Regions from separate parts of the Methylomusa anaerophila genome, predicted to be linked through region 2. Evidence: riboswitches for the same ligand, from Rfam matches in the RefSeq annotation. Region 2 holds a riboswitch; the other holds the start of a gene.
What was found. Region 2 has a riboswitch for FMN ahead of ribD (bifunctional diaminohydroxyphosphoribosylaminopyrimidine deaminase/5-amino-6-(5-phosphoribosylamino)uracil reductase RibD). Riboswitches for the same ligand answer to the same signal wherever they lie in the genome.
Positions count from the first base shown of each region.

Region 1 (15,010 bases), 2.0 Mb from region 2:
TTGGCAACATAACCCTTTAGTATTGATGATAAACTATTGGAGTGAATAAGGGGGACAGCCGTATGGGAGTTGCTTTTGCCAAAAGAATGGAGTTCATGAAGGCGTCAGAAATCCGTGAAATTTTGAAAATTACCGAGAACCCGGAGATTATCTCCTTTGCCGGCGGTCTTCCCGCGCCTGAGCTTTTTCCTGTAAAAGAGATGAAGCATGTGACTGAGCTGGTATTGGAGGAAAACGGCAGGCAGGCCTTGCAATACTCCACTACCGAGGGATTTGTGCCGTTGCGGCGGCAGATTGCCGAACGCATGAACCGAAAAAACGAAACCAGTGTTACCTATGAGGATATACGGATTATAAGCGGGTCGCAGCAGGGGCTGGATTTTACCGGCAAGCTGTTTATCGATGAAGGCGATGTCGTCTTGTGCGAAAGTCCGACTTATCTGGCGGCGATCAGCGCCTTCAGAGCCTACCGGCCGGTTTTTAAAGAAGTACCCACCGACGATGACGGCATGGTCATGGCGGACCTAAAAAAAATTCTGGCGACAACCAACAGAGTAAAGTTCATCTATGTCATCCCGGACTTCCAGAATCCCTCCGGCCGGACATGGTCGCTGGCGCGGCGCCGGCAGCTGATTGAACTGATGAACGAATACGAAATTCCGGTTATTGAAGATAACCCGTATGGTGAGCTGCGATTCGAGGGAGAAATGCTGCCGTCCTTAAAGTCTATGGATCAAAAGGGGCTGGTAATCTATATCAGTACTTTTTCCAAAATCTTTTGTCCCGGGCTGAGGATAGGATGGATCGCGGCGGACTCCCGCTTTTTAGATAAATATGTATTGATTAAACAAGGCGCGGATTTGCATACCTCAATTCTTAGCCAGCGGCAAATTGCCAAATTTATTGAGATCTATGACTTGGATGCTTTTGTGGCCAATATTATTAATGTTTACCGCCGCCGGCGGGACGTTATGGTTGAGACAATGCAGGCCGAATTTCCCGGTACGGTAAAGTTCACCTATTCTCAGGGCGGGCTGTTTACCTGGGCGGTCTTGCCGGAACGGATCAAAGCGGTTGAGTTGCTGCTGAACTGCCTAAGAAATTATAACGTGGCTTTCGTCCCGGGGGATTCATTTTTTCCTAACGGCGGCGTGACAAATACCTTACGCTTAAATTACTCCAATATGCCGGAAGAGAAAATTGTCGAGGGAATTAAACGGTTGGCACGGGCCATAAACGAGTATTAACAACAGCCGGGTTTAACGATAAGTTAAAATAACAGGTCAGTCTTTTGGGGGAAGGAATTCACAAATGAATGACGAATATCTTTAGATAATAATTATTTATTAAATATTTGAAGGGGGAGTTACGATGAGAATCATTGCTGCGGGGGATACGGCGCCGGATTTTAGCTTAACCGATAACCGCCAGGATACGATCAAACTATCCGACTACCGGGGGAAGAGGGTGCTGTTATCATGGCATCCGCTGGCGTGGACCCGGGTTTGTGCCGAGCAGATGAAAAACCTGGAGGAGAATTTCGCCGAGTTGACCGGTCTGAATACCGTTCCTTTGGGGATAAGCGTCGATCCTTACCCAAGCAAAAATGCCTGGGCCAAAGAACTGAAAATTGCTAACGTCCGGCTGCCGTCAGACTTTTGGCCCCATGGCAAAGTAGCAGGGGAGTACGGCCTGTTCCGGGCGGAAGAAGGCTTTTCCGAAAGGGCTAATGTCGTCGTTGATGAGACAGGTAAAGTTGTATGGGTTAAGATTTACCCGGTGCCTGAGTTGCCTGACATCCAAGAAGTGCTTGCTGTACTAAAAAAATATAACAAATAAAATATCCGGCTGTTGAGAAAGGAGAAAGGTTCGGATGCAGGCAGCCCCATGAACCCGGCGGCGCTGCGTACTTGGCCGTGTACGCAGGCAATGGATTCACGGGGCGTCTTCTAATCATCTTAATTGGCGTTTGCCAGGTATTCCGGCGCAACAACCCGTTTAATATGGATGTTCTTGCTTGTTCCCAGATCAATTACCGTACCGCATTGAGTCTTGACTACGGGACTGTAGTCATGGGACGGATTAAAAAATACAACTTGTACGACACGCCCGTCATTTAACAATACGGGAGAATTAATCAGCGAATCCCGGACTTGCCTGATAAAGGGCTGACAAATAGCAGGATCCAGCTTGCCGAACATATCTTTGGATAAATAATCCAGCGCCGGAAACGGATTGGAAAATTCCTCGTCATAGGTCTGGTGGTGGAAGATGTTGGCAATTGCGATAATTCGGGCGAAAAGATATATTTTCTCACTGGTTAGACCCAGTGGAAAGCCGCTGCCGTCCATATATTCATGATGCTGCAGAGCGCTTACGACCACTTCCCGGGGCAGACCGGGAACGGTGCGTAAGAGTTTGGCGCCGTTGATTACATGCGCTTGCGGCCCGTTGCTGTTATTATCATTGGCGACGATGAACTTGCCAACATCGTGCAGCAGGCCGGCCAAAATAAGTATATGAATTTCATCGACGGACAGTTTCAACTGGCGGCCGATAATACTGCTGATAAATGCTACCATGACCGAATGCCGTGATACTTTATCAGCTATAGTATAGTCGCTAACCAGCAGGTAGTCCAGGGCGGCCGAGCCATTGGCGAGCACGGTGGAGTAAATGCTGAAGGATGTGTCTTTCAGCTCCTGCACCGGGACTTGTTTTTGGCCGCGAATGAACTCAAAGGATTGGGCAGCGGTGGTAACAATATTATCGTACTCATTAAAGAATTTTTGACATTCATCGGAAAGGTCAAGCGGCGAGGGATCGGACGGCTGGTTGTCTATTGTTTGTATTGCCGCCGGCTCTATTCCGTCTTCAACCTTTATATACACATAGTTGATATCCCACATGGCTAATAGAGCCGTTATTTTAGGTGTTATGGATATGTATTGCCCTAACAGCACTTTGCCGCTGGCGGAAAGTACCGGCTCGCCAATAATCATACCAGGTGTTAAGTCCTTTACCGCAATCATTTTTGTTGGCATACAATCCGCTCCTCTTTGATTAAAATCGAGTAATAAGAAAAAATCAACTACTAATAGTATACAGCAACTATTTATGGAATTTAATAAGCCCATTGTCCTATTTATACCTAATTCTTCTGTCCTATTTAAGGTCTTGACACCTTGACACAATACGGCAAATTATTGTATTCTCAAACTGTGACTTATTCTCAGGGCGGGGTGAAAGTCCCCACCGGCGGTATCCTAGATGGATCTAGGGAGCCCGCGTGCGCTCTTTTTCTTACCGAAACAAGAGGTCTGCAGATCTGGTTTGATGCCAGAGCCGACGGTTACAGTCCGGATGAAAGAGGATAAGGCAGTCAGCGATTTATCCAACAGGACTGTAATGGTTCACCTGTTTTTATGGAATCTGCCGTCTAATGTTAGCTGTCTGTCTTCGCCCTGGTTCAGGTAAGTCGACTATAATAATAGGAGGCATTTTACCATGAATCAGAACCCATTTAGTCAGTTTGGCACCCCAATTGAAAGGGTGGAAAACGCTCTGTGCGCTTTACGTAAGGGAAACGGCGTGTTAGTTGCCGATGATGAGGAGCGGGAGAATGAAGGTGACCTGATATTCGCGGCTGAGACTTTGACGAAAGAACAAATGGCAATGCTGATCCGGGAATGCAGTGGAATTGTTTGCCTGTGCCTGCCGCCGGACAAGGTGCGGCAATTGCAACTGCCGATGATGGTTGAGAACAATTCCAGCAGGTTCCAGACGGCCTTTACCGTATCCATCGAAGCGGCAGAAGGAGTGACTACCGGCGTGTCGGCTGCCGACAGGGTACAGACAGTAATGGCTGCTATTGCCGACAACGCCAGACCGGAGGACCTGCGCCAACCAGGGCATGTTTTTCCGCTTAGGGCCCGCCCCGGCGGGGTCCTGGAGCGGCAAGGCCATACAGAAGCTACTGTTGATTTGATGTGGCTGGCCGGGTTAAAACCATACGGCGTTCTTTGTGAACTTACCAATCCTGATGGTACCATGGCCCGGTTGCCGGAGATTGCCGCCTTTGCCCAAAAGCACAAAATGGCAGTGGTAACAGTTGCTGATCTGGTGAAATTTCGCAAATTATAAATGAGAGAAGCCACCCTGAGAAATTCGATGGGTGGCTTTTTAATTATATCCGGTAAACTCGTTTAGCTTTCGCTGAACATCAGTCTTCGGTGAGGGACTCTACCCCCGCCGGAGTCTGGAAGCGGTACCACCCGGTATGGGGACTTGAGGGCTTGGAGGGTGTTTCCGGGTCAGGACAATGGGGATTCCGGGCTCATGCCTGGATTACCGGCGGATTTTTTGTTTTTCCCTTATGACGGCGGTATTCGTTTTTGCTGTTTACCCGGACAGGAGCTAATTTAACCAGGTCTCATAGCCCTGTTTGGCTTTCCAGCAATGGGATTAATAGCACAACTTTGGCAACGGCAATGACAGTGTTATCCGAGCCCAAATTAAGCCTGGTGAGTAGCAAGCCGGCTACCTGTTACATAGGATAGAGTAAAGTTTTCAACTAAACTTCATCATATTTTAGGGGGGAATACATATGGGTTTTGGATGTGGTGGTGGCCGTAACGGTTTTGCTGTAATCGTTATCATCATCATTATTTTGCTACTTTTATTCTGTGATAACGATTTTGAGTCTTGCTAAACCTCACTGCGAATTGCCCCTGTTTAAACGAAACAAAATCGCTGCCTAAACGGCAGCGATTTTGTTTTTTGCCGGAGTACTCCTTTTAGCGAGTTCCTGCTCGGCGCTGACCAACTGGATGCAAAGGGCAACCAACTCCAGAGCCTGCTTTAATTCCGGTAGCGGCGGGAAAGTGGGAGCTATCCGGATATTCTTGTCTTCCGGGTCAAGGCCGTAGGGGAAAGTGGCGCCGGCGCCAGTGAGTACGACTCCCGCTTCAGCCGCCTTGGCGACTACTTTTTTGGCACAACCGGGTAACGTGTTCAGGCTGATAAAGTAACCGCCCCGGGGATTGCTCCAGGTGGCCAGGTTTTTTCCTCCCAAGGTAGATTCAAAAATTGCCGTAACCAAATCAAATTTCGGTTTGATGATGGCTGCATGCCGGCGCATATGGGCTTCAATGCCGGCCGGGTCCTTGAAGAAACGGACATGCCGCAATTGATTCATCTTATCGGGCCCAATCGTTTGTATGATCATCTGCTTTTTCAGCCAGTTAATATTGGTTTCGCTGCCGGCCATCATTGCAATACCGCTGCCGGGAAAGCTGATTTTGGAAGAGGAGGCGAATATAAAAACCCGGTCAGGATTGCCGGCGTTTTTGCAGGCGGTAAGAATGTTCAGCAACCGGTCCGGTGTGTTGGTCAGGTGATGAACGGCGTAAGCATTATCCCAAAATATCCGGAAGTCACTTGCTTTAGTAGTCATTGTTGCCAGACGCTTTACCACTGAGTCGGAATAGGTTATACCGGTGGGATTGCTGTATTTGGGTACACACCAGATACCCTTTATAGTCGGATCGGCGGCTGCCAGTCGCTCTACTTTATCCATATCCGGACCGTCAGCCTGGTAATTAACGGGTATCATTTCGATTCCCAAATACTCACAGATGGCAAAATGCCGGTCATAACCGGGACTTGGGCAGAGAAACCGGACTTGCGGCAGTTTTTTCCAAGGAGTCTCACTCCCCGGCAACTTTTGCAGCATGGCCCGCACAATCAGATCGTGCATCAGCGCCAGACTGGAATTCCCCCCCACAATAACCTCGGCGGGCCTGGCTTCCAAGATCCAGGCACAAAGCTCCCTGATTTCCGGAATACCGTCTATGCCGCCATAGTTCCGGCAGTCTGTACCGTTGGCTGCTCGAAAATCGGTCCGGCTGAGACAATCAATGAGTCCGGCGGTAAGATCCAGTTGTTCCTGACAGGGTTTACCCCGGGACATATCCAGTTTGAGATTTTGTGACCGGACTTTTTTATAATTACGGCTGAGAGTGCTGTAATATCCCGCCAAATCGGAGTTATTCATTCTTTCCAAACTAGTTATTGCCATTTATCATTACCCCTTACTCCTTAAAGCCTTTTTCATAAATAATACGGCGGTAAGCTTTTTTTGGCAACAGGTTTACCCTGAAAAATACCCATGTATTCAAAATACCTGTTGGGCATTAGGCAAGGGGACGGTTCTTTTGACAAAACAACAAAGATATGGCAAGATTATCTCAGAGGTGATTATCCACTATGCCAAGAGCGGCCAGATTACGAAGCAAGACGGGAATTTACCATGTCATGCTCCGGGGAAATGAACGCAAAAATATATTTATTGACGATGAGGATAAGGCCAAGTTTTTAGAATTACTGTTGCGGAAGAAAGATGGCGGGAACTACCTTTTGTACGCCTTCTGCCTGATGGATAACCACGTGCACCTGGTCATCAAGGAAAACCGGCTGAATATCTCGGATCTTATGCGAAGCGTAGGCACGGCATATGCATATTTTTTCAACCAGAAATATCAGCGGGTAGGTCACGTATTCCAGGACCGGTATAAAAGTGAAAACATTGAGGAGGAAAGCTATTTACTGTCTGTCATTCGCTATATTCACCAAAATCCTGCTAATGCGGGGGTAAGTTCACTGGAAACATACCCATGGAGTAGTTATCGCTATTATATCAGCCGGAACCTGTCAATTCTGCCGGAAGTACAGGAAATACTCGAACTTTTTTCGCGGGACATGGCTGCCGCCGCAGCCGACTTTCAAGACTTTCATCACAGTGAAGATTTGAATAATAAATATCTGGACATTGATAGCGGCAGATTGCCTATGAACCAGGAAGAAGTGGGCGGGTACATTGAAAAGTATCTGCGTGATCATAACCTGACTAAACAAGACATTCAAAGGCGTGAGTACATAGCTGAACGGAATCAGCTGCTGCGATGTTTAGCCCGGGACAGCGGCTGGTCAATGCGAAAAATCGCCGACATCACCGGAATTAACCGGGAAGTGGTCCGGAAAGCGTTAAAACAGTAAAAGCGACAATAAAAGCGGCTGACTCAAAACGCAATATCCTATTTAAAAAAGCAGGAAAGCACTACGCATTAGTTTGCACCAATGGCACGGTGTTGGCGGCATGGGGCATGACGGTGATGGTATAATTCTTCCGGCCTAGTTTCTCTGCCGCAATCGTTAAGGCTTCTTCCGCGGTGGTAACGGCGATCATGCCGGCTTTTTTCAGGAAGGCTTTGTTTTCCGGCAGAGTGACAGCAATGAGTGGTAGCTTTTTAGCCGTAAGACCGCATTTTAAGGCAACGAAGCCGGGGACGGTAAAGCCCTGCCGCAAGGCTATTTCTCTGTCCCGAAGCGACTCGTAATTGAACCAGCCGCTGAAATCAGGCGGCTCCATAATATCGCGGCACTCTAACAGTAAAATAATGACGCCGTTTTCCTTTGCGGCCGCAAAAGCATTATCAATGGCCTTTGCTCCTTGATACAGGTTTATATCTTTCGGGAAACCGCCGGCGGAGGCAATGACCAGATCGGCTTGGCTGTTGACCGGTACCCCAAAGATGCTTTCGACCGTCCGGCATCCTTCCAGCCAGGCTGTCTGCCAATGGCCGGCCACAAAGCGGGCGAATTTGCCTTCCGGAGTAAAAACCGCATTTAACAGAAAGGCCGGATTTAGCATGGCCGCCATCTCGGTCATATCTTCATGCATATTATTACAGTCCAACTTACCGGCACCGCAACGGGGACTGATACCTTGGCCAACTACGTCATGCAGGCAAAAGCTGTGATTGCCCTGAATCGTTGCATATCCTGATATACCGGGAATGATGGCTTTACGGCCGCCGCCAAAGCCGGCCATAAGATGGTACACAATGCCGCCGGTCAGAATGACTTTGTCGGCAGCAACGGCATGTTTATTGAGATAGGTTTCCACGCCGCGGGAGGTCTTGCCTACGTAGACAAAATCCTCTTTGGCTGGTGCATGGCTTTGGGCGATTTGGATGCGGCTAACAACTTCCTGACCGTAGACTAATATATTTTCCGCCGCAGTATGATGACGGTGCGCGCCCAGGGCAACAATCAGCTTGATATCCCTGTCCGGTATGCCAACCGCATTTAGTTCGTTAAGCAACGTTGGGAGGAATTGATCGTGTCTGACCCATTGGCGGGTAATGTCACTGGCGATGATGGCTACTTTGTCGCCGGACTTAATAACTGTTTGCAAAGGGGGTGAGCCGATGGGATTGCTGAGCGCCGCGATTACCGCTGCGGGTACATCGGTAATCGCGGCGACAGGTTTGCCCTCTACAATATTTATGATCTGCTCCGGCGGGAGAGATATCTTGATTTCACGGTCACCGAAGCCTAAAGCAAATTCTCTTAGCATTTGTTCACATCCCTATAGGATTCCTTAATGCATTCCATATAGCTAATCATATTACCCACTGAAGGAATATTTCCTGCCAAGTCCGGGAAAAAATGCTTCAAGGAAATTTATGTCGCCGAGGCGTTGAAACGAAGCTAACTGAAGCAATGGCCAAGACTTGATACGGCATTAGAACAGGGAAAACATTAGGAGGCTTTGGGGAATGAAAATCACGGTAGTTGGCTGCTATGGCGCGTATCCGGAAATAAACGGGGCTACTTCCGGATATCTTATAGATAGCAAAGATTGCCAATCTTAGGGAAGTATAGGAGGATATGTGAAGCACGCAGTGCTTGCCCGGGATCAATGTAATTACGTAATTACTATTACATGTTACAACCAGAAGGAGATGTAAGAACTACACAGAAAATATACTATTATGCTACATGACTACATGGAACGCATTAAAGAATTGAATTATATCCGAGTATTAGGAACGCTTCGGCGCTGTCGCTCAACCTCAGCTTATCCTGATACCAGATACCAATTCTTTAATGCGGCGTATATATTACTAATTTGCGACAATTGCCGAGGCTATAGAGGTGTAACCATGATTTATTCTGCAATAATCGGTGATATTGCTGACTCGCGGAAATATGCGGAGCGTAAGGCTATTCAAGAGCAGTTTCGCCATATGATTGACAAAGGCAATCAAATATTTGCAGATGATATTGCCGCAAATTTTGCATTAACCCTCGGGGATGAATTTGAAGTTTTGCTGAGCAATGTTTCCGTAAGCTTAAAAATTGTTGAATTTGCCAGGAAACAAATGCGGCCTTACGAATTGGTTGTTGGCATAGGTATAGGGGAAATTAGCACCGATATCCATCCAAGTTTCGTAAGCTTAGCCGACGGACCGGCATTTCATCGGGCGCGGGAAGCTGTCAAGCAAGCCAAGAAAAGTAGATCAGGCACTTTATTGAAAGCGGACTATGCTGGAACCGGATTAATAAATTCTTTAGCCTTCTTCATCGAATCCTGTGAGAAAAAGATGACTGATAATCAATTTAGAGTTGTTGCTTTGATGGAAGAATTTAATAATCAGAAAAAGGTTGCTGAAAAACTAAACGTAACCCAAAGTACAGTTAGCAAAGCGCTGGCGGCAGCCTCTTATTATGAGATACTCATGGCTAGGACAGAAATTGAAAAATATCTAAAGAATGAATTCCCGGTTTAACAGACCATATTGGCTATGCTTGTTGGCCGGAGCACCTACTCACTCTTAAGGGAATAGCGATAATATATTCACTCTAAAGGCGATAACTATAACATATTCACTCTAAAGGCGATATTATAAGCCGCAGGACTTGCGGACTCGTCAGTATATAAACAGTATAGTTGGAGGAATTCGGTTGACCTGTATAGTCGTAGTCGCGTTGTTGATTTTAGCTCATATTATATCCGACTTTTACTTACAAACCAGCCGGATGGCCAGAGAAAAGAACCTTAGTTCCTATGCTCTTCTGCAGCATACAATAATCGGGATGGGGACGGCTGTTATTCTCACGCTTCCTTACGGCAATTTCTCTTTATTAAAAGTCATAGCAGTATTAGGCCTTCTGCACTTAATCGTTGATAAATCCAGAGCGGAGTTTGATAAACGACACTGCCGGCAAAGATTTGAAAGTCTGCTGGTCGACCAAATGCTGCATTTGCTTGCCATAATTCTAAGCTATCCCTGGTTGAAAGGCATTACCCCCAATTTAGCAATAGTGGATGGTATTGCCCGATATTTTTGGTTTGTGAATTATTATCCGGAAATAAAGCAAATATCGGAATCCCAATTGATAGTGGCCATAACCATAATATGTGCAGTATTGATCAATATTCGAGGCGTGAATTTTATTGTCAGGCTGGCCATCGAGAAATACGGGCCGGACAAGCCGCCTGATATGTATATTTCCAGTGAGTTTATCGGCCGGCTGGAGCGCAGTATCATTCTTATTTTCGTTTTATTAGAGTCGTATAATGCTATTGGCCTGGTATTTGCAGCCAAATCCATTGCCCGGTTGAAGGAATTTGAAAACAGAGATTTTACTCAGTATTATATTATTGGCACCCTTGCCAGTACTTTGGCGGCGATAGTAACCGGTCTTTGTGTAAAGGGTGTGATTATCCTGTTAAGGTAGCGGGGGAAGGTAGCGGTGCGCATAGCAATTTGCAGGAAACTTTCAGCCATTTAGCGAATAAAACTTGGGAAAAAGGAAAAAATAAAAAGGAGTGATCAGGATGGTTGACAATAAAATAGATACAGCAAAGGGTGGTGACCATGGCCATTTTCTCCTAAAAATTGGTGACACTGAAAGATCTACCGAAGAAATTCTTTCGCATATTCGCAGCAATTCCTCCTTACCTATCGCTGCTGTCAAAGCAGGAAAACTTCAACAGACTGCTGATGATCAAAGACAGGTACAGATTGAACTTGTTTTGAAATCTAACGGCGCTAGCCCAGAAGAACTAAAGCATATACTAAACGAATATGGCGGCTGTATGTATCAAATTATTTCAGTGGAAAAAGCAGCACCGAATTAGCAGGAACCCTATCCTTTTCAGCTATAAAAAGCTACAAACACATACAAAAGCTTGCGATAGGCATAAAAATTTGATATAATAAATATTAGTAAATAATATTTATTTGCTAAATAATTATATCGAGGAGAGTTTAAAATGCAAGGAACAATGAAAGCTCTGGTCTATCACGGACCGGAAAACATCAGCTTAGATGAAGTCCCTATCCCGCAGATTATCAAAGACGACGACGCTATTGTCAAAGTAACCACAACGACCATCTGCGGTACCGACATTCACATCTGGCATGGCGGTGTACCAGAGGTCGAAAGCCCTCGCATTCTCGGCCACGAATTTTGCGGCGAGATTATCGAAATCGGCTCAGCAGTTCACAATGTCAAAGTCGGCGACAGATGCGCTATCTCCTGTATCACCCAGTGCGGTGAATGCTTTTATTGTAAGCAAGGGATCTATTCCCACTGCGAAACCGGCAGTTGGATTTTTGGCTACATGATTGACGGTTGCCAGGCTGAATATGTCCGTGTCCCACATGCAAACCTTGGGTGCCATATTATCCCTAAGGAGCTCACCGATGAAGACGTCTTGTGTGTTGCAGACATCCTTTCCACTGGCTATTTCGGGGCTGAAAACGCCAATATTCAGCCTGGTGAAACCGTTTTGGTTTCCGGTTGCGGCCCTGTCGGCATGTGCGCTATGGCTGCCTCTAGGTTGTGGGGCCCCGCGCGGGTTATTGCTGTGGACATCATTCAGGAAAGGCTGGATTTTGCCATAAAAAACGGTTACGCTGACATCGCGCTGAATCCTAAAAACTGCGATATCGTTGAACAAGTCAAAAAGTTGACTTACGGCCGTGGTGCGGACCGCTGCATTGAGGGCGTCGGTGCTGCTCCGACCCTTCAGCTGGCTCTTGACTGTGTCCGGCCTGGAGGTAACGTATCTGTCATCGGAGTATTCGAAAAACCATTTGAATTAGCCATGAACAAACTCTGGATTCAGAACATAACATTAAGCATGGGTCTCGTAAATGCCAATCGCATTCCTTTCCTGATCGAACTTATAAAGACAGGAAAAATCAACATGAGACCCCTTATTACTCACCACGCTCCACTGAACGATATTCTGAAAGGTTACGACATATTTGGAGGCAAGAAAGATAATTGCATAAAATGGGCAGTTACTCCTTATGAGAAATAAGACATTTGTTTCGAAAGCGCCATGGGGACAGTTCTTGTGACATAAATATAACATTGAATTCTGTCGTCGGAACCGTCCCGCAGACAAGTACGGTCCTGCGATAGCAGCTAAAGATACTCTGTTATGCGGCAGTTTGAGGAGTTCATCTGTCAACATGAAAGCAGTATTGATATAGTCTTATCTGCTCAGACTCAACTGCGGCATAATGTATGTTCTGCCGTTAAAATACAAACTCCTGCTGGATCAGGTTGAATGTAGCAGGAGTTTGTATTTTTGTGAAAAAAAACGGTAAACTGAAAATAAAACTAACCGCTTAAACAAGAGGGCAGGTTTTTGTCTTGATTGTATATTAAATAAGCGCAATAACGCAATACGTGACCCTGATTTTCCACATAAACTGTTTGCCGAAGGAACTGTCCCCGTGACAACTAAACGCCAAAAAGAAAGCTAGGAGGCTACAGACAGTTGGCTCTTATTCATGAATAGAGGATTATGAAAATACATATAGAAGATTGGAGAGCAAAGGAGACGGCGCACCTCAATGCTGTTATGATGAGGAAGACTAGTTTTTTCACCCAATTGCTGATAGCGATGTAAGGTGAGAACTATAACTGCGGGCGGATATATTGCACAATTTGAATGGAGGGCTTGCTGTGGAATATTTAGCCGATGAAAACTGGCCATGTGAAGATGTGATAGTCGAAGCATGTAAGAACTGCAATGACAAGGCCTGTTGCAAAAATTTCCTGGTACCGCTTACCCCGCCAGAACGATTGCGTCTTAAAACGTATGATAAATATTTGTGGGAAGAAGGCCCGGATGCGTTTGCAATTTTGGCTAAAAAAGAAAACATGGAATGTTATTACTTAACATCCCAGGGGTGCTCAATCTGGAGTAGTCGTCCTAATGCCTGCCGTGAATACTCTTGTGTGGAGGAAAGCACTTTCCAGATCTCTATAAGGGTTTCAAGTAAAGAATAACATAGTTTTGAAAAAAGGTGCCGTAATGTGCTTTACATTTGCCCGAATGTGTAGTATGCTTGGATAGCCCAAGAAAATTTGCTGGTGCGTTAACCATTTATCCTTCTCAAGCTACTTAATGAGGGAAGTTTTTATGAGTAATTACCATTCACTATTCTGGGTAGAAAAATTGAGGAGGATTCTAAATGAACCAAGACAAAAATTTAACCTGCCGTGACTGTGGCGCCGAATTTGTGTTTACCGCGTCAGAACAAGATTTCTTCGCGGAAAAAGGGTTCACCAACGAACCTGGTCGTTGCCCTACTTGTAGAGCAGCCCGCAAACAACAAAACAATCGTGGTTCCAGTCGCAACAACAACTATCAGCAGCGTGAAATGTATGATGTAACCTGCGCCGCTTGCGGTGTGCAGACCCAAGTCCCGTTCCGCCCTAGCAGTGACCGTCCCGTTTACTGTAGAGACTGTTTCAGTCAAAATAATAGACGATAGGAATTTAACTCCTCTGCTTTGAGTAGGGGAGTTTTTTATTTGACAGGCAATCATTCATAGTCACGTAGTGACAACATTATACAGAAGCAAACACATACTACATCTTGCCGGTGGTAACACTAATTGACACCGGCTATTACGAGGAGGCAATATCGATTGCAAAAATTCAAAGCATTAGGAATTAGTAATGAAATCATTAGAGCACTAAACGAAATGGGATTTGAGGAACCTACACCGATACAACTAGAAGGTATTCCTGTTCTGCTTGAGGGTAAAGACCTCATTGGACAGGCCCAAACCGGCACAGGGAAAACGGCAGCATTCGGCATTCCGTTAATTGAAAAGGTAAAAAAACATCCGGGAATGGTTCAAGGAATTGTTTTAACCCCTACTCGTGAACTTGCTATACAAGTAGCGGAAGAACTGAATAGAATCGGGCAGTTTACAGAGATTCATGCGCTCCCGATATACGGAGGCCAAGACATTCAGCGGCAAATTAAAGCCTTGAAAAGACATCCCCAAATCATCGTAGCGACGCCAGGACGTCTGATGGACCATATGAGGCGTGGGACAATTAAGCTTCAAGACACCCAGATGGTCGTTTTAGATGAAGCTGATGAAATGCTGAACATGGGGTTTATAGAAGATATAGAACAGATTTTAAGCACAACCTCCGATGAACGCCAAACACTCCTCTTCTCTGCTACCATGCCCAGACCAATTCAGAACCTGGCCCAACGTTTTTTACATGATCCGGCCTTAATAAAAATCAAAGCCAAGGAAATAACCATTCCGTTGGTTGAGCAACACTACATGGAAATCAATGACCGCCAAAAGTTTGATGTTTTATGTCGCCTGCTGGATATCCAGTCTCCCGAACTTTCAATCGTTTTCGGCAGGACAAAACGACGTGTTGATGAAGTTTCAGAGGCGCTAAAAAAACGTGGCTATTCTGCTGAGGGAATTCATGGGGACCTAACACAGTCCAAGAGGGATGCTGTCCTACGGCAATTTAGAGAAGGAATTGTTGACATCCTTGTCGCTACTGACGTCGCTGCCCGCGGTCTGGATGTCAGTGGAGTCACTCATGTTTATAACTTTGATCTCCCGCAAGACCCCGAGAGCTACGTTCATCGAATTGGCCGAACTGGCCGTGCGGGACAACCGGGTTTAGCCTTGACTTTTGTAATTTCTCGCGAACTAGAGCATCTTCATTCAATCGAACAAACTACTAAACGCAAAATCCTCCGGATGCCCGTACCGACCATGGCGGATGCGGTAGAAGGACAACAGCGCTTAACAGTAGAAAAATTACTGAATCAAGTCGAAGAGGGAAACTATGACCACTATAAAGGCAGGGC
Region 1 covers NZ_AP018449.1:1,295,741-1,310,750, reverse strand. Annotated here, with positions in the region: gene MAMMFC1_RS05725 (aminotransferase-like domain-containing protein) at 63-1,247, shown strand; gene MAMMFC1_RS05720 (redoxin domain-containing protein) at 1,372-1,839, shown strand; gene MAMMFC1_RS05715 (HD-GYP domain-containing protein) at 1,959-3,044, opposite strand; FMN riboswitch at 3,225-3,379, shown strand; gene ribB (3,4-dihydroxy-2-butanone-4-phosphate synthase) at 3,508-4,143, shown strand; gene MAMMFC1_RS05705 (aminotransferase class I/II-fold pyridoxal phosphate-dependent enzyme) at 4,757-6,079, opposite strand; gene MAMMFC1_RS05700 (transposase) at 6,268-7,056, shown strand; gene larAH10 (NPN-dependent 2-hydroxyacid racemase, LarAH10 family) at 7,118-8,419, opposite strand; gene MAMMFC1_RS05690 (SatD family protein) at 9,009-9,635, shown strand; gene MAMMFC1_RS05685 (DUF3307 domain-containing protein) at 9,811-10,587, shown strand; gene MAMMFC1_RS05680 (hypothetical protein) at 10,688-10,990, shown strand; gene MAMMFC1_RS05675 (alcohol dehydrogenase) at 11,126-12,181, shown strand; gene MAMMFC1_RS05670 (YkgJ family cysteine cluster protein) at 12,835-13,161, shown strand; gene MAMMFC1_RS05665 (zinc-ribbon domain containing protein) at 13,347-13,649, shown strand; gene MAMMFC1_RS05660 (DEAD/DEAH box helicase) at 13,806-15,010, shown strand, end outside.
Region 1: it holds a riboswitch for FMN, as region 2 does, so the genes downstream of both, ribB (3,4-dihydroxy-2-butanone-4-phosphate synthase) here and ribD (bifunctional diaminohydroxyphosphoribosylaminopyrimidine deaminase/5-amino-6-(5-phosphoribosylamino)uracil reductase RibD) in region 2, are expected to answer to the same signal.

Region 2 (15,010 bases):
CTACAGCGGGTCTTACTCCGGAAATAGACCGCCTGGGTAATGAAGGTCTGCCAATAACTTTATCAATATCACTGCACGCACCCAATAATAAACTTCGTTCTCAGCTTATGCCAATAAATAACAGATATCCGATTGAATCTTTGCTTGCCGCAGCCGACAGATATGTAAACAGGACTGGAAGACGCATAACATATGAGTACATACTTATTAAAGGTGTAAATGATCGCCCTGGGCACGCCAGAGATTTAGCCCGCATTTTAAAAGGGAAACTAGCCAATGTAAATCTTATACCTGTCAATCCAGTTCCCGAGCGCGGCTTACTCCGTCCCTATGCAAGTGAAATAACGTGTTTCGAGCAAATACTGCAAGAGAAATATATTAACGTTTCAATTCGAAAAGAAATGGGAAAAGAGATTGACGCGGCTTGCGGACAACTTAGACGCAAAGTACTAGGGGATTAAACGAAAAGCAGTTCGTAGCAGTTGATAAACTGAGCCGATACAAAAATCTTTCAGGGACATATTTCTAAAAAATATACTGTTTTTTGACTATAAGAAAAAGATAACGTATAATTAATTTTAGGCATTCCGGGCAAATCCCAATATTTATTTTACCATTTATTATTTTATTATTTTTTGGAGTGTTAACATTGAAATTTGTCCGTAATCTGGAAAATTTTTTTGAAAAATACATAGAAGGATTTTTTAATAAGTATATGTCAAGCGGTTTACAACCGGTTGAAATTGCCAGAGAACTCATACGCCGTATGGAAGATGACCGGATGGTAGGGGTGTCCCACATCTTTGTTCCAAATTACTATGCTGTTTACGTAAGTGCTGAAGAATACAAGCGCATTGAATCTTACCTCCAAACAGTTTGCCAGGAACTAACTGAGTATTTATATGCGGAAGCCGGATCAAAAGGCTATACATTTGTTGGTAATCCCCAAGTTGAGATACTTGTGGAAGAGCTTTTGGAAAAGCATTCGTTTTCAGTTGTCACCAAATTTACCGAGGCTTTGCCAATCGATAACGAAAGCTGTAGCTGTAAGGTAAAAAAAAGTGAAGGCAAAGAAGATACGCGCATATTTAATAAATTCGACCTGCCACTTGCTGATTTTACCAAAAAAACTTTATTACATGGAGTGCTTACGGTATCCGAAGGCCTCGATACCGGCCTTTCAGTAGACATAACTGCTGGCCGGGTGAATATTGGCCGCCGTGAATCAAACGAATTGCCTTTAAGTGATATGAATACATCTCGTTTACATGCTTACGTCATATATGAAGACAACCATCATATCATACTTGATGCTAAAAGTCTTAACGGTACTTATGTTAATAACCATCGTGTCTACCGCAAAACTTTAAAAGATGGCGATAGAATCAAAGTAGGCAATACCGTCATTGTTTATGGGGTGAAGTGAGTTGCCTAACAGGATACAATTTTTATCAATCGTCGGTATTATGATGCAGTACGGTTTAGTGATGTTGCTTTATTACTTCCTTTACCGGGTACTAAAGGTTGTCTCACTAGATATCTTAAAAGGTTATAATAATTATAATCAATCAACTACAGAAAGTAATGCCCAGCCAGCTAAAATTGTTGTGGTAGAAGACGCTCAAAAAAAACTGTCACAACCGGTCTTTGATCTTACAGATAGTATGACGATTGGCCGCGGCGCTTATAATGACATAGTTATTAATGATTCTTTTGTTTCCCATGAACACGCTTGTATTTCCAGATTGAGAGACCAATACTTATTGACTGACTTGAATAGTACAAATGGCACACTGCTTAATGGACGAAAAGTGGAAGAAGATATCGTGCTTTTGAGTGGCGACCAAATTAAAATCGGAGCAGTTATTTTTAAATTCGTGAGGTGATTACGATTGCTGGCATATGCAGGAACAGACATTGGGCTGTTGAGAAAGACCAATGAAGATAGTTATATTTATTCCCCGCCACATTTATTTGTGGTTGCTGACGGTATGGGTGGGCATGTCGCAGGTGAAATCGCCAGCAATTTAGGTGCTAATACGATAAACGAGTATATAAAAAAATGTTCTAACATATCGGAGTGGGAACAGGTACTTCTGTCAGCCATTGCCCATGCCAACATGATGATTTATCAAATGGCACAGTGTAAAATTGAGTGTTCCGGCATGGGAACAACAATCACGTCAATTTATATTGATAATAAGGATGTATATTGGGGCCATGTTGGAGATAGCCGCCTATATTTCATTCGTAATAACCGGCTGCAACAAATTACAACCGACCATTCTCTGGTATGGGAATTAGTACAAAGCGGCAGTATCACAAATGAAGAGGCTCAAGTTCATCCTCACCGTAACATACTCACCCGGGCAGTCGGCACCAGTGAAGAAATCCGTATAGATACGGGTAAGCTGGAGTGGCGGCAAGGCGATAGCTTGCTTCTTTGCACCGACGGACTTACAAACATGGTAAGTGAAAATACGATTCAAGAGACAATAAACATGCATCCGGCGGATGCCGAGGCAGTCGTTAACGCTCTTATCCAACGCGCCAATCTATCAGGCGGCCATGATAATATTACGGTTATTTATATTTATTATGAGAAATAAAAATAGTGATACAATAAAGCAAGAGCGCACTTTGTTGATAATAGCAAGTATAATCCTTTTTTTGGGTTGGCTGGTGATCAGCCTTTCTCAGGGAAAAATCCAGGCACCTGTCACAATTGCTGTTTCGGGATTAATCGTTACTTGGTTTTTAGTTCATTTTATTATCCGGTATCTACTCAAGTTATACGGGGACCCGTTATTATTGCCGCTTGGCATATTTCTTTCTGCTATTGGTTTAACGATGATTTTGCGTCTCAAACCCGATCTATTTATAATGCAAGTCTTGTGGCAAGCAATTGGCTTATTGGGATTTGTTATATTTTCATTTGTTTTCCGGCAAGCCGAACCACTCGCAAAATATAAATACACAAGCGGAATGATTGGCATAGGTCTTCTCTTAGCTACAATATTGTTTGGCACTGATATTGGGGGTAACAAAAACTGGATCATCTTAGGACCCGTCATGTTTCAGCCAGCAGAATTTGCTAAGTTGTTTGTTATTATTTTTTTAGCTGCATATTTGAGCGAGCGCCGTCAATTACTTTCTTACGCAACTAGACACTATGGGCCGTTCATCCTGCCACACCCCCGCTTTATTGCTCCTTTAATCGCTCTTTGGGGGTTAGCAATGCTGATGTTGGTAACCCAAAGAGATCTTGGGTCCGCACTATTGTTTTTTGGAACAACAATTATCATGACTTATATTGCCAGCGGCCGGCTTTTATACATAGTTCTGGCAGCAATTTTATTTATCATAGGTTCATTTGCTTGTTATAAGTTATACCCCCACGTGCAGGTTCGTATAGATATATGGCTTAACCCTTGGGTTGACCCTACCGGGAGAGCTTATCAGATTGTCCAATCTTTATTTGCTCTTGGGTCAGGAAATGTTTTAGGAAGTGGGTTAACCTACGGCTTCCCGCAGTTCATACCGGCAGTTCATACCGACTTTATTTTCGCAGCAATTGCTGAAGAATTGGGTTTTGCCGGAAGTTCAGCAGTAATACTAGCATACATCTTTATGGTCTACCGCGGGTTCAAAATTGCCTCCCTGGCCCGAACGCCGTATACTATTATTCTCGCCAGCGGGCTTTCGGTCCTGCTTGCAATGCAAGTATTTATTATTATAGCCGGCGTAACTAAGTTCCTGCCGCTCACAGGCATAACCCTGCCGTTAATAAGTTATGGCGGCAGTTCGACAGTATCGAGTTTCATTTTATTAGGCATGCTGTTTGCCTTGTCAGAAGTGAGGCCAGACTATGCTCAGTAACCATTCGCCGGATAGTCACGACAATATTTATGACAATATTCGCCGCAACGTTCGTTTTACAGGCTTATGTTTAATTGTGCTGTTGACTTTGCTATTTATCTACGTTTCATATCTGCAGGTCGTACAAAGCGAATATCTAGCCTTTCATCCTTTAAATCGCCGTTTCGCTGAAGCATCCCGTAAAATTGAAAGAGGAAAAATTTTGGATGCTAAACATAATGTGTTGGCATATAGTAAAATTATCAACAATAATAATGATAATAATGAATACGGACGCCAATATCCTTATGGCGCTATGTATGCTCCCGTTATTGGCTATGATAGTATAAAATATGGTAAAAGCGGCATTGAAAGCGCTGGAGATATTTACCTATCCGGACGAAATACCCCTGAATATCGGCTTGGTCCAATAAACCGTCTGTTTGGCAGCAAACCTGGAAATACCGTACTGTTAACGGTTGATTCCAACTTGCAGGAAACTGCTTACCGCGCCTTAGGAAGTTCACAGGGAGCAGTCGTTGTGCTGGAGCCACACACAGGCGCGATCTTAGCATTAGTGAGTAAGCCAAGCTTTGACCCGGATTCTATTGACAGCAACTGGGCAAATATATCGCAAGCACAGAACAGTCCATTGCTCAATAGAGCTACTCAAGGGCTATATCCTCCCGGTTCTATTATCAAAGTACTGATTGCGGAATTGGCATTAAGTGCGAACATAGCTGACAAGGATACCCGTTTCAACTGTTCCGGCTCGCTAAAAATAGGCCCGGACTATGTTCTGAATGAAACAAATTCTCAGGCTCACGGAAGAGTTTCTCTGGAACAGGCCTTGGCTGTTTCGTGTAATGTTACCTTTGGAAGTTTAGCACTGGAATTGGGAAGAAATAAAATAGCACAGGGATTCGAGAGCTTTGGATTCAGTCGACTATTGGACGGAGAATTTATAGAATCTCCCGTTCATTTGCCTGAATTTGATCGGTTAAGCGATGGTGATTTGGCGCAAATAGGTATTGGTCAAGGCAGCTTGCTTGTAACACCGCTCAGAATGGCGATGCTAGCGGCGACAATAGCCAATAACGGCACAACTATGAAACCTTTTCTGATTCAGAAAGTTATAACCCTTGACGGAACAGTGATCAAAGGACACGTTCCGGAAAAATGGCTGTCGCCTGTGAGTCCTAAATTGTCCGACTCCTTGTCTAAAATGATGGTCAAGGTCGTCCAAGAGGGAACGGGAACTTCTGCTAATATATCCGGCATTACAATAGCCGGAAAAACGGGTACGGCGGAAAATCCCCATGGCGCAGCCCATGCATGGTTTATCGGTTTTGCGCCGGCTGACAATCCTAGGGTTGCTATGGCAGTAATCGTTGAAAATGGTGGTTCCGGCGGCAGCGTTGCTGCGCCAATTGCCCGCCAAATCTTTGAACAAGCATTACGTTAAGGGGGTGAATACTTTGCTTAATCGTACACTGGATAATCGCTATACAATTATAGAACGAATCGGCGGCGGGGGAATGGCTGACGTTTACCGGGCGCACGACAAATTGCTTGACCGGTCGGTTGCGGTAAAAGTTCTGCGCGCGCAGTTCACCGATGATGATGAATTCGTAAGCCGGTTTCGCAGAGAAGCCCAGGCCGCAGCCAAACTTTCCCACCCAAATATTGTAAATATCTATGACGTTGGTTACGAAGAAAACACCTACTATATCGTCATGGAATACATTTCAGGTGAAACTCTGAAAGACAAGATTGAGCGGGAAGCGCCTCTTCCGGTGGAAACGGCAGTCCGTATTGCTATAGAAATAGCGGAAGCGCTTGAACATGCCCATCAAAACAACCTGGTGCATTGTGATATAAAACCGCATAATATCTTAATGACTCGTGCAGGAAGAATAAAAGTTACCGATTTTGGAATTGCCAGGGCCGTGACGTCGGCCACAATGACCCAATCGGGTACAATAATCGGCTCTGTACACTACTTTTCACCCGAACAGGCCAAAGGCTCGGCAGTTGGCGCCAAATCCGATATTTACTCACTGGGAGTCGTTTTATACGAGATGCTGACAGGCACTGTGCCTTTCTCCGGCGAAACGCCAATTAGCATTGCTCTTAAACACCTCCAGGAAGAACCACGTCCTATCCGGGAATTCAACCCCGATATACCACCTTTAATTGAGGCTACCGTAGTTAAATCCATGTCTAAGGATCCAATTAACCGGTTTACCGACATCAGTGAGATGATCACCGACCTTAAAATGTCCCAAAACTATTTGCAGGATGATCGTACCAGAAGACTCTCCCGAACGGATTTTCCCACTCAGGTTTTGCCGCAGATCCCGCCAACAGCCGCTGACGCTGATATTCCCGCAGGAAAAAGGCAGAATGACGTTCTGGCTGAAACTTCACCTAAAAATAAAAAAGTAAAACCCTGGCTGTTAGGTCTTGCTCTGTTGCTGCTGGTATCCGCCGTGGCAGCTTATCTGGGTTTTGGCAAGTTCTGGAGCCTTAATGAAGTGGTTGTACCGGATGTAGTCGGCAAACAAGTAGATACAGCCCGCAATATTTTATTGAGTCAAAACTTAAGAGTAGTAGTTTCGGATTCTTTTAGCGATAAAGTCCCGGCCGGGTACGTGATTTCTCAACAACCGGAAGCCGGCACAACTGTAAAAGAACAACGCGCCGTTACGCTCATTATAAGCAAAGGCGGCGAAACTACCGTTGTTCCTGATCTGAGAGGAATAAACCGCCGGGACGCCGAACTGCAACTACAAAACGCCGGGTTAAAACTGGGAAGAGTAGATGAGCAGTTTAGTTCCGATGTTGCCCAGGATACAGTAATAAGTCAAAATCCCAGGCCGCCGGCGCAAGTATCCAAAGGTACTGCAATTGACATAGTCATCAGTAAGGGAGCCGGTCCTCGGAAAATCGTGCTGCCGGATTTCCAAGGCTCCTCTCTTAATACCGTTACTACCCAGTTAGACAGCCTGAAATTAAAACTGGGAAAAGTAACTGAAACTCCTAACGATAAGTATCCACCCGGTACTATCATCGGGCAAAATCCACTCCCGGCATCGGAGGTAACAGAAGGTTCTGCCATTGATTTTTCAGTTGCGAAAGGAATATCTGGCGCCGTCAGGCGGGCGTCCGTTCAAGTCACCATTCCGAATGGATCGCCGAAACAGTCGCTTCAAATCGTAGTTACTGATTCCAACGGCCGCCGAATTGTATATGAAGGCGCGCATAAACCTGGCGAAAAAGTGGAAAAAACCGTTGAAGGTGTTGGCCAAGTTCGGGTTCAAGTCTACATTAACGATAAACTGTTGCAAGAACAAACAATTTAGCAGGAGGCGTTCAAGTGCTTAATGGTGTTGTAGTAAAAGCTTATAATAGTTATTACTATATACAAACAGGCGATAAACTCATTTCCTGCTCACTTCGCGGCCGCATCAAAAAAGAACGTTTCTCCCTGTTGGTCGGAGACGAAGTAACTTACTCTTTAGTCGGTCCGGAAAAAGGAGTAATTGAAGAAATATTACCCCGGCGCAACATGCTTAAACGGCCAATGCTGGCCAACGTCGACCAGGTAATTCTTACTTTTGCGGCAGTAAATCCCGACATAAATCCTAGTCTTATCGACCGTTTTCTGGTGATTGCCGAACATTCGCAACTGGATATTATTATCTGTATCAACAAATTGGATCTTGCCGATGGGGATACGATTACCGAACTGCTTGATCGTTACCGGAGTATTGGCTATCCAATATTGACCGTATCGGCTAAAACCGGGCAGAATATTAACGCCCTTCGCGCCCTGCTTTTTGACAAAATATCCGTTTTGGCCGGTCCTTCAGGAGCAGGAAAATCAACTATTTTAAATGCGGTGCAGCCCGGTCTGGAACTAGTGACAGGAGAGGTGAGCTCAAAAATTGGCCGCGGCAAGCATACTACCCGCTTTGCGGAATTACTTCCTTTAGCCGGCGGTGGGTTTGTTGTAGACACACCCGGGTTCAGTTATACTGAATTTCAAGAGCTGCCGTCGCCGGAACTGGCATTTTGTTTCCCTGAAATTGTTCAATATGCTTCCGGGTGCAAGTTTACTACCTGTTTGCATTTTAAAGAACCCCAATGCGCAGTTAAACAAGCTGTGGACGATGGCAAAATTCATACCGACCGTTACCAATCCTATATAGAAATTTTAACTGAAATTAACGAGAATAAGAAGGGATTTTAAATCATGAATCAGCCCGTTAAAATTGCGCCGTCACTCTTATCTGCTGATTTTTCATGCTTGGCAGACGAAATTGGTAAAGTTGAAAAAGCCGGGGCCGACATGCTACACCTTGATATCATGGATGGTCACTTCGTACCTAATCTTACTTTTGGTCCACCTGTTATCTCAGCTATCCGAAAAGTAACCAAGCTACCGTTTGATGTGCATCTTATGATTACCAATCCGGAAGATTTAATTGATCCTTTTATTAAAGCCGGCGCTGATCTGATAACTGTGCATGTAGAAACTGCGCCCCACCTAAACCGCCTCGTTCAAAATATAAAAGAATACGGTATTCGCGCCGGGGTGTCGCTCAACCCGTCTACGCCCCTTGTCATGATTGAGGAATTATTGGCTGACGTCGATATGATCCTCCTTATGAGCGTAAATCCAGGATTTGGGGGACAACAGTTCATTCCGGGAGTAATTGACAAGATTGCCCGCCTAAAAAAGATGATTAGTAAGCTAAACGTTGATGTAGATATTGAAGTAGACGGTGGCATTAATCCGAATACAGCGAGACAAGCAATAGCCGCAGGCGCAAATATACTGGTTGCCGGATCGGCAGTTTACGGCTCGCCCGACGCGAAAGAGGCGATTCGCTTGCTCAGAGGGACTTGATTTTCAAAGACGATAATGGTAACATATATTATATACACAGATTTATTTTATCAAATGAAAATTTTATACGAGCCTTTGGGGCAAGGTGAAAAAGAGTAATCTTTTATATACTCAGATCATGGATTGTCTCGAACTGCTCAAAAATTGTCAGATGCTAGGCGCGACGAGTACTGGAATGCAAGCGTACTGGACGTACGCTGGAATGAAGCACGCAGGAGCAACGACGCAGATGACGGTTTTTCAGCAGTTCCAATCTTTAAGCTGAGTAGTTACATCTTTTGATTCCTGACCGGCGGTATAGCCCGCGAGCCGTTATGGCTGATCCGGTTGAATTCCGGAGCCGACAGTATAGTCTGGATGGAAAAAGGCTAGTATTGAGAGCCATAGCGGCTTCAATACTTTTATTGCCTAAAATCCAGCTGCTGACAGCCCTAAAAGCGTCAGCAGTTTTTTATTTCCGTTTAACTATAGGCTTAAAGTAGGGAACTGCTTATAAACCGCCATCTGCGTTGTTGCTCCTGCGTGCTTCATTCCAGCGTACGTCCAGTACGCTTACATTCCAGTACTCGTCGCGCCTAGCATCTGACGATTTCTAAGCAGTTCGTGGCAATGCAGGTACATTTCTTCAAACATATTAGGGAGGCTGTTATGGACGAATACTATATGCGGCAGGCCTTGACCATAGCCCAATATGCGCTGGGACGTACCACTCCCAATCCTTTAGTTGGGGCGATCGTCGTAAAAGACGGTAGAATCGTCGGCCAGGGTTGGCACAGAAAAGCAGGGACCGCTCACGCGGAAATTCACGCTTTAAACCATGCCGGCGAGTTGGCGCGTGACGCTACTCTGTATGTAACCCTGGAACCATGTTCACACTGTGGCCTGACGGGTCCTTGCACCGATGCAGTCATTCAGTCCGGCGTAAAAAAAGTTGTTGTGGCCATGGCAGACCCCAATCCTTTGGTTGCGGGTAAAGGAATTGCTCTGCTGCGTAACGCTGGCATCGAGGTAACAGAAGGTGTGTTAGCGCAGGATGCCGCCAAGCTAAATGAAGTGTTCATCAAATGGATCTCCTGCGGCCTGCCTTTTGGCGTTCTAAAAACTGCAATGTCCCTTGATGGAAAAATTGCTTGCCACACTGGCTGTTCCAAATGGATAACGGGTACAGAGGCAAGATCCTATGTCCACAGGTTAAGAGACCGTTATGACGGTATTATGGTGGGGATTGGCACCATTCTTGCCGATGATCCTGAACTTACAGTCAGATTGCCGGCGGGAGGGCGAAACCCGGTCCGCATTATTGTCGACAGCTATGCTCGCACCCCGCTTACGGCCAAAGTGGTAACTGATCGGAAGGCGCCCACCATTATTGCCGTTACTCCCGGGGCGCCAGCGTCGCAAGTCGCATCACTGCAGGACGCCGGCGTGGAAGTATTGACAATAGAGCCCGGGCCAAACGGAGTGAACTTGCATGCCTTATTCCAATCACTGGGTTGTCGTAAAATAACCAGTGTATTGGTAGAGGGCGGCGCCCAAATTAATGCTTCGGCCTTAGCCGCAAACATTGTGGACAAACTATATTGTTTTATTGCCCCGAAACTTATCGGCGGAGTTAATGCTCCCGGCCCGATAGGCGGCTGTGGAGCCGCAATAATGGATCATGCCATCTCTCTTGAAGACATTGAATATGAGCACATCGGCGAAGACATACTGGTTATTGCCAATATTTTTAAGCGGGAGGGAAGAAATGTTTACCGGACTTGTGGAAGAATTGGGTAAAGTCAAGAATATTAGCAGCGGGGCTAAATCAGCTCGCCTTACGGTCAATGCCCATAAAGTGTTGCTCGATATCAAACTAGGAGATAGCATAGCTGTAAACGGTACCTGTCTCACAGTAGTTGCCATCGGTGATTCCTGGTTTACAGCCGACGTCATGCCGGAAACCGTTGAGCGAACCGCGCTGTCAGGACTGAAAGCGGGAGATACGGTTAATCTTGAACGGACTCTCAGAGTTGGCGACCGTCTTGGCGGTCATATTGTAAGCGGCCATATTGACGGCGTTGGCAAAATTGTGAGCAAAGAACAAGATGATAATGCGTTTGTCATACGCATTCAGGCAGGACTGGAAGTGATGAAATATATCATTCGCAAAGGCTCAATCGCCATTGACGGAATTAGTTTAACGGTTGTAGAGTATGGCAGGGACTGGTTTACCGTGTCCTTAATACCCCATACCGCCGCTCTGACAACACTGGGAATAAAAAAGACCGGTGATCCGGTTAATTTAGAAGCCGATGTAATCGGCAAGTATGTGGAGAAACTGCTGGACAACGCAAGCGAGAATCAGGTGAAGCAGGGATTTACCGCAGATTTTTTGGCAGAACATGGCTTTACTTTATAATATCAGGTGACTTATATAGACAGGAGGGTCCAAAATGAAATTTAATACCATTGAGGAAGCTGTTGAAGACATTAAAAATGGTAAAATAATTGTGGTTGTTGACGACGAGGACCGGGAAAACGAAGGAGACCTCTTAATGGCTGCAGAAAAAGTAACTCCTGAAGCCATAAACTTTATGGCGACTTATGGTCGTGGTCTAATCTGTATGCCCGTTATCGGCGCCAGACTCGACCAGTTGGAAGTTGGGGCAATGGTTACAGATAATACCGATGCACTCTGTACGGCTTTTACCGTATCAATTGATGCCAAAAATGTGACCACCGGTATTTCCGCCCATGAACGGGCTGCTACTATCAAAGCCGTTTTAGATCCTGATACCAAATCTGAAGATCTGCGCCGCCCCGGACATGTTTTTCCGCTTCGTTCCAGCGAAGGCGGCGTATTACGCCGGGCCGGGCACACAGAAGCTGCTGTTGATTTAACTAAATTAGCAGGCTTATATCCCGCGGGCGTCATTTGTGAAATTATGAATGAAGACGGTACAATGGCCCGTGTTCCGCAGCTTTTGGAATTTGTCCACAAACATAATCTTAAGATTATTACAATCGCCGAGCTTATTAACTATCGCAAAAAGCATGAGAAATTCGTCACCCGGGCAGCCGAAGCCAAGATGCCTACAAAATACGGAACGTTTAAAATAATTGCTTATGAAAATTCACTGGACAATCAATGCCATATAGCTCTTGTCAAAGGCAATATCGAAGGTAAACAAGACGTCCTGGTGCGGGTGCATTCCGAATGCTTAACCGGGGACGCACTAGGTTCGCTGCGCTGTGACTGCGGCGAGCAGTTGGGCAATGCTTTAAAACGTATCGAAAAAGAAGGTACAGGAGTTCTGTTATACATGCGCCAGGAAGGCCGGGGAATAGGCCTTGCCAACAAGATTAAAGCCTACGCCTTGCAGGATAAGGGTAAAGACACTGTTGAAGCTAATGAAATTTTAGGCTTTCCTGCCGATATAAGGGATTACGGCATTGGCGCACAAATACTGGTTGATTTAGGTTTGACAAGCATCCGGCTGCTTACGAATAATCCACGCAAATTAGCTGGATTGGACGGATACGGTTTGAAAATTAAAGAGCGAGTTCCCTTGGAAATAATAGCTAATCAATATAACCGCCGTTATTTATCGGTGAAAAAAGTAAAACTAGGCCATTTACTTAAACAATATGAGGAGGCAAAGTAGCATGGATGTAAAAGTGCATGAAGGAAAACTGGTAGCTGAAGGGCTAAAGTTTGGTATTGTAGCAGCAAGGTTCAACGAATTTATTACGAGTAAATTGGTAGGAGGAGCCCTCGATGCCTTAAGTCGTCATGGTGCTGACCCGGCGAACATCGAAATAGCCTGGGTGCCTGGAGCTTTTGAAATTCCAATGGTTGCTAAAAAAATGGCCTTCAGTAAAAAATATGACGCTGTAATCTGTCTGGGTACTGTCATCAGAGGAAGCACTTCCCATTATGATTATGTATGTGCCGAAGTATCCAAAGGTATTGCTCATGTAGGTTTGGATAGCGGTATACCAACCATATTCGGGGTATTAACTACTGATACGATTGAACAAGCTGTTGAACGCGCCGGCACCAAGGCAGGCAACAAGGGTTTTGATGCTGCCGTGTCAGCAATTGAAATGGCAAATCTGCTGAAAACGATCTGAATCGCAATACAATTATTTCCAGGAAATAATTGGGAGGTGACTTAATAATGAAGGTAGGTATCATCAGTGATACACACGGATGTTGTGAAACTTGGCAGAAAGTTTTTAGCAAGTATTTTCATGATGTCGATCTGATTATTCATGCAGGCGATGTATTGTATCATGGACCACGCAATACTATCCCCCCAGAGTATGATCCTAAGCAATTAGCCGAGATCATCAACAACTGTCCGGTACCTATCGTGACAGCGTGCGGCAACTGCGATGCGGCAGTTGATCAAATGGTGCTTAAAATACCTATTCAATCACCCTATGCGTATATTGTACTTAATAATATCCGAATCGTTGTTACCCACGGCCATGAGCTTACGGACACTGCAAAATCAGAACTGGCAAAACAATTTAAAGCAGATTTATTCATCACTGGCCATAGCCATCTCCCGGCTCTCACCAAAGCCGATGATATTGTATATCTGAATCCAGGTTCGCCTGGGATGTCTAAACGCAGTGACGGACATGGTACAATCGCTCTGCTAACGAAAAATATTGTACAAGTATTGGATATTACTAATGAGAAAGTATTATTCTCAGAAATCATCGATTAATTGATTAATTATGGAGGGAACTTATGGCTGATCATCTCATGCGGGCAACTGTTCCCGGCGCCCGTGGTTTTGCCGCAGTAACGACCACCCTTGTGGAAGAAGCCCGCAAAAGGCATAATTGCTCACCGGTAGCAGCCGCCGCTCTTGGCCGAACCTTGACTGGCGCAATACTTCTGGCAGCAAACCTTAAAACAGCGGAAGCATTGACAATCCGTATTGCAGGAAGCGGACCACTGGGTGAAATTGTTGCTGACGCTTACTCGAATGGCAGTGCCCGCGGTTATGTACGTAATCCATATGTTGATCTGCCGTTAAAAAATGGAAAATTAGATGTGGGAGGAGCAGTCGGGGCCGGCTTCATCCATATCACCCGGTTTACCCAGTTAAAGCATCCGTTTACCGGAAGCTCTGAGCTAGTTTCCGGTGAGATTGCCGAAGACATTACTCATTACCTTACTGTTTCAGAACAGACGCCTTCAAGCGTTGCTCTGGGAGTTCTTATTGCACCTGACACAACCGTAGCGGCTGCAGGAGGTTTTTTTATCCAGGCCCTGCCCGGGATAACAGATGACATTCTTACATTGCTGGAAAACAATATATCTCAAATCCCACCGGTCTCCCAACTTGTAAGTGAAGGCTATAATGCCAAATCTATCTTAGAAACAGTGTTTAAAGGCATACCTATTACTCTTTATGAGGAAACTCCGGTAGTATTTGACTGCCAATGCGACAGAGAGCGAGTAAGCAATATGCTGCAAAACCTTGGTCAAAAAGAATTGGAAGCTATGATAGAAGAAGAGGGACAGGCTGAAGTTACCTGTCATTTCTGTAACGAAAAATACCATTTTGACAAAGCAGAATTAGCGGCACTGTACGCAAAAGCAAAGTAGAATCCAGACAAACAGGGGAGCAATAGGCTGTTGCTATTGCTCCCCTGTATTTTTAAGCTTATATAATTATTTTAAAATAACAAAAAGGACTGGGTAATTTACCAGCCTTTTTACCAATCATACCGCCCGTTGAACTTTACCGGAACGTAAACACCGGGTACAAACATTCATTGTTTTGGTTTCACCCTCAACTACCGCTTTGACTTTCTGTATGTTAGGTTTCCAGGTACGCTTGGTTTTCAGATGTGAGTGGCTGACATTAAAACCGCTGCGCTCACCTTTACCGCAAACTTGACAAACATTTGCCATCTGTTCCACCTCCTCATGCAGGACAACTATTTAATTAAGTACTTAACATGCATATTTTATCAAATTCACTTATAGGATGCAAGGCCTAAATGAATCTTATTATTTATTCACTATATATTCACTATACTGTAAGTAAAATTGAAGTCACCCACGTATAAATTAGCTAAATAGTCACACAAATAGAGGAATTTCCGCATATAATATTGAAGTGATGCTTTAAATCAACAAACGAGGGGGGACGTATTATGATCACCAAGAACACTCCTATTATAGAGGTATTACGTTCACATCCCCAAGCCCGAGAAATTTTTGCAAAA
Region 2 covers NZ_AP018449.1:4,054,774-4,069,783, forward strand. Annotated here, with positions in the region: gene rlmN (23S rRNA (adenine(2503)-C(2))-methyltransferase RlmN) at 1-461, shown strand, start outside; gene MAMMFC1_RS18445 (FhaA domain-containing protein) at 650-1,426, shown strand; gene MAMMFC1_RS18450 (FHA domain-containing protein) at 1,467-1,886, shown strand; gene MAMMFC1_RS18455 (Stp1/IreP family PP2C-type Ser/Thr phosphatase) at 1,893-2,609, shown strand; gene MAMMFC1_RS18460 (FtsW/RodA/SpoVE family cell cycle protein) at 2,599-3,879, shown strand; gene MAMMFC1_RS18465 (peptidoglycan D,D-transpeptidase FtsI family protein) at 3,869-5,323, shown strand; gene pknB (Stk1 family PASTA domain-containing Ser/Thr kinase) at 5,337-7,223, shown strand; gene rsgA (ribosome small subunit-dependent GTPase A) at 7,238-8,113, shown strand; gene rpe (ribulose-phosphate 3-epimerase) at 8,117-8,773, shown strand; FMN riboswitch at 9,022-9,146, shown strand; gene ribD (bifunctional diaminohydroxyphosphoribosylaminopyrimidine deaminase/5-amino-6-(5-phosphoribosylamino)uracil reductase RibD) at 9,422-10,552, shown strand; gene MAMMFC1_RS18490 (riboflavin synthase) at 10,521-11,174, shown strand; gene MAMMFC1_RS18495 (bifunctional 3,4-dihydroxy-2-butanone-4-phosphate synthase/GTP cyclohydrolase II) at 11,209-12,420, shown strand; gene ribH (6,7-dimethyl-8-ribityllumazine synthase) at 12,422-12,889, shown strand; gene yfcE (phosphodiesterase) at 12,937-13,494, shown strand; gene hslO (Hsp33 family molecular chaperone HslO) at 13,518-14,384, shown strand; gene rpmB (50S ribosomal protein L28) at 14,502-14,693, opposite strand; gene MAMMFC1_RS18520 (DUF1858 domain-containing protein) at 14,939-15,010, shown strand, end outside.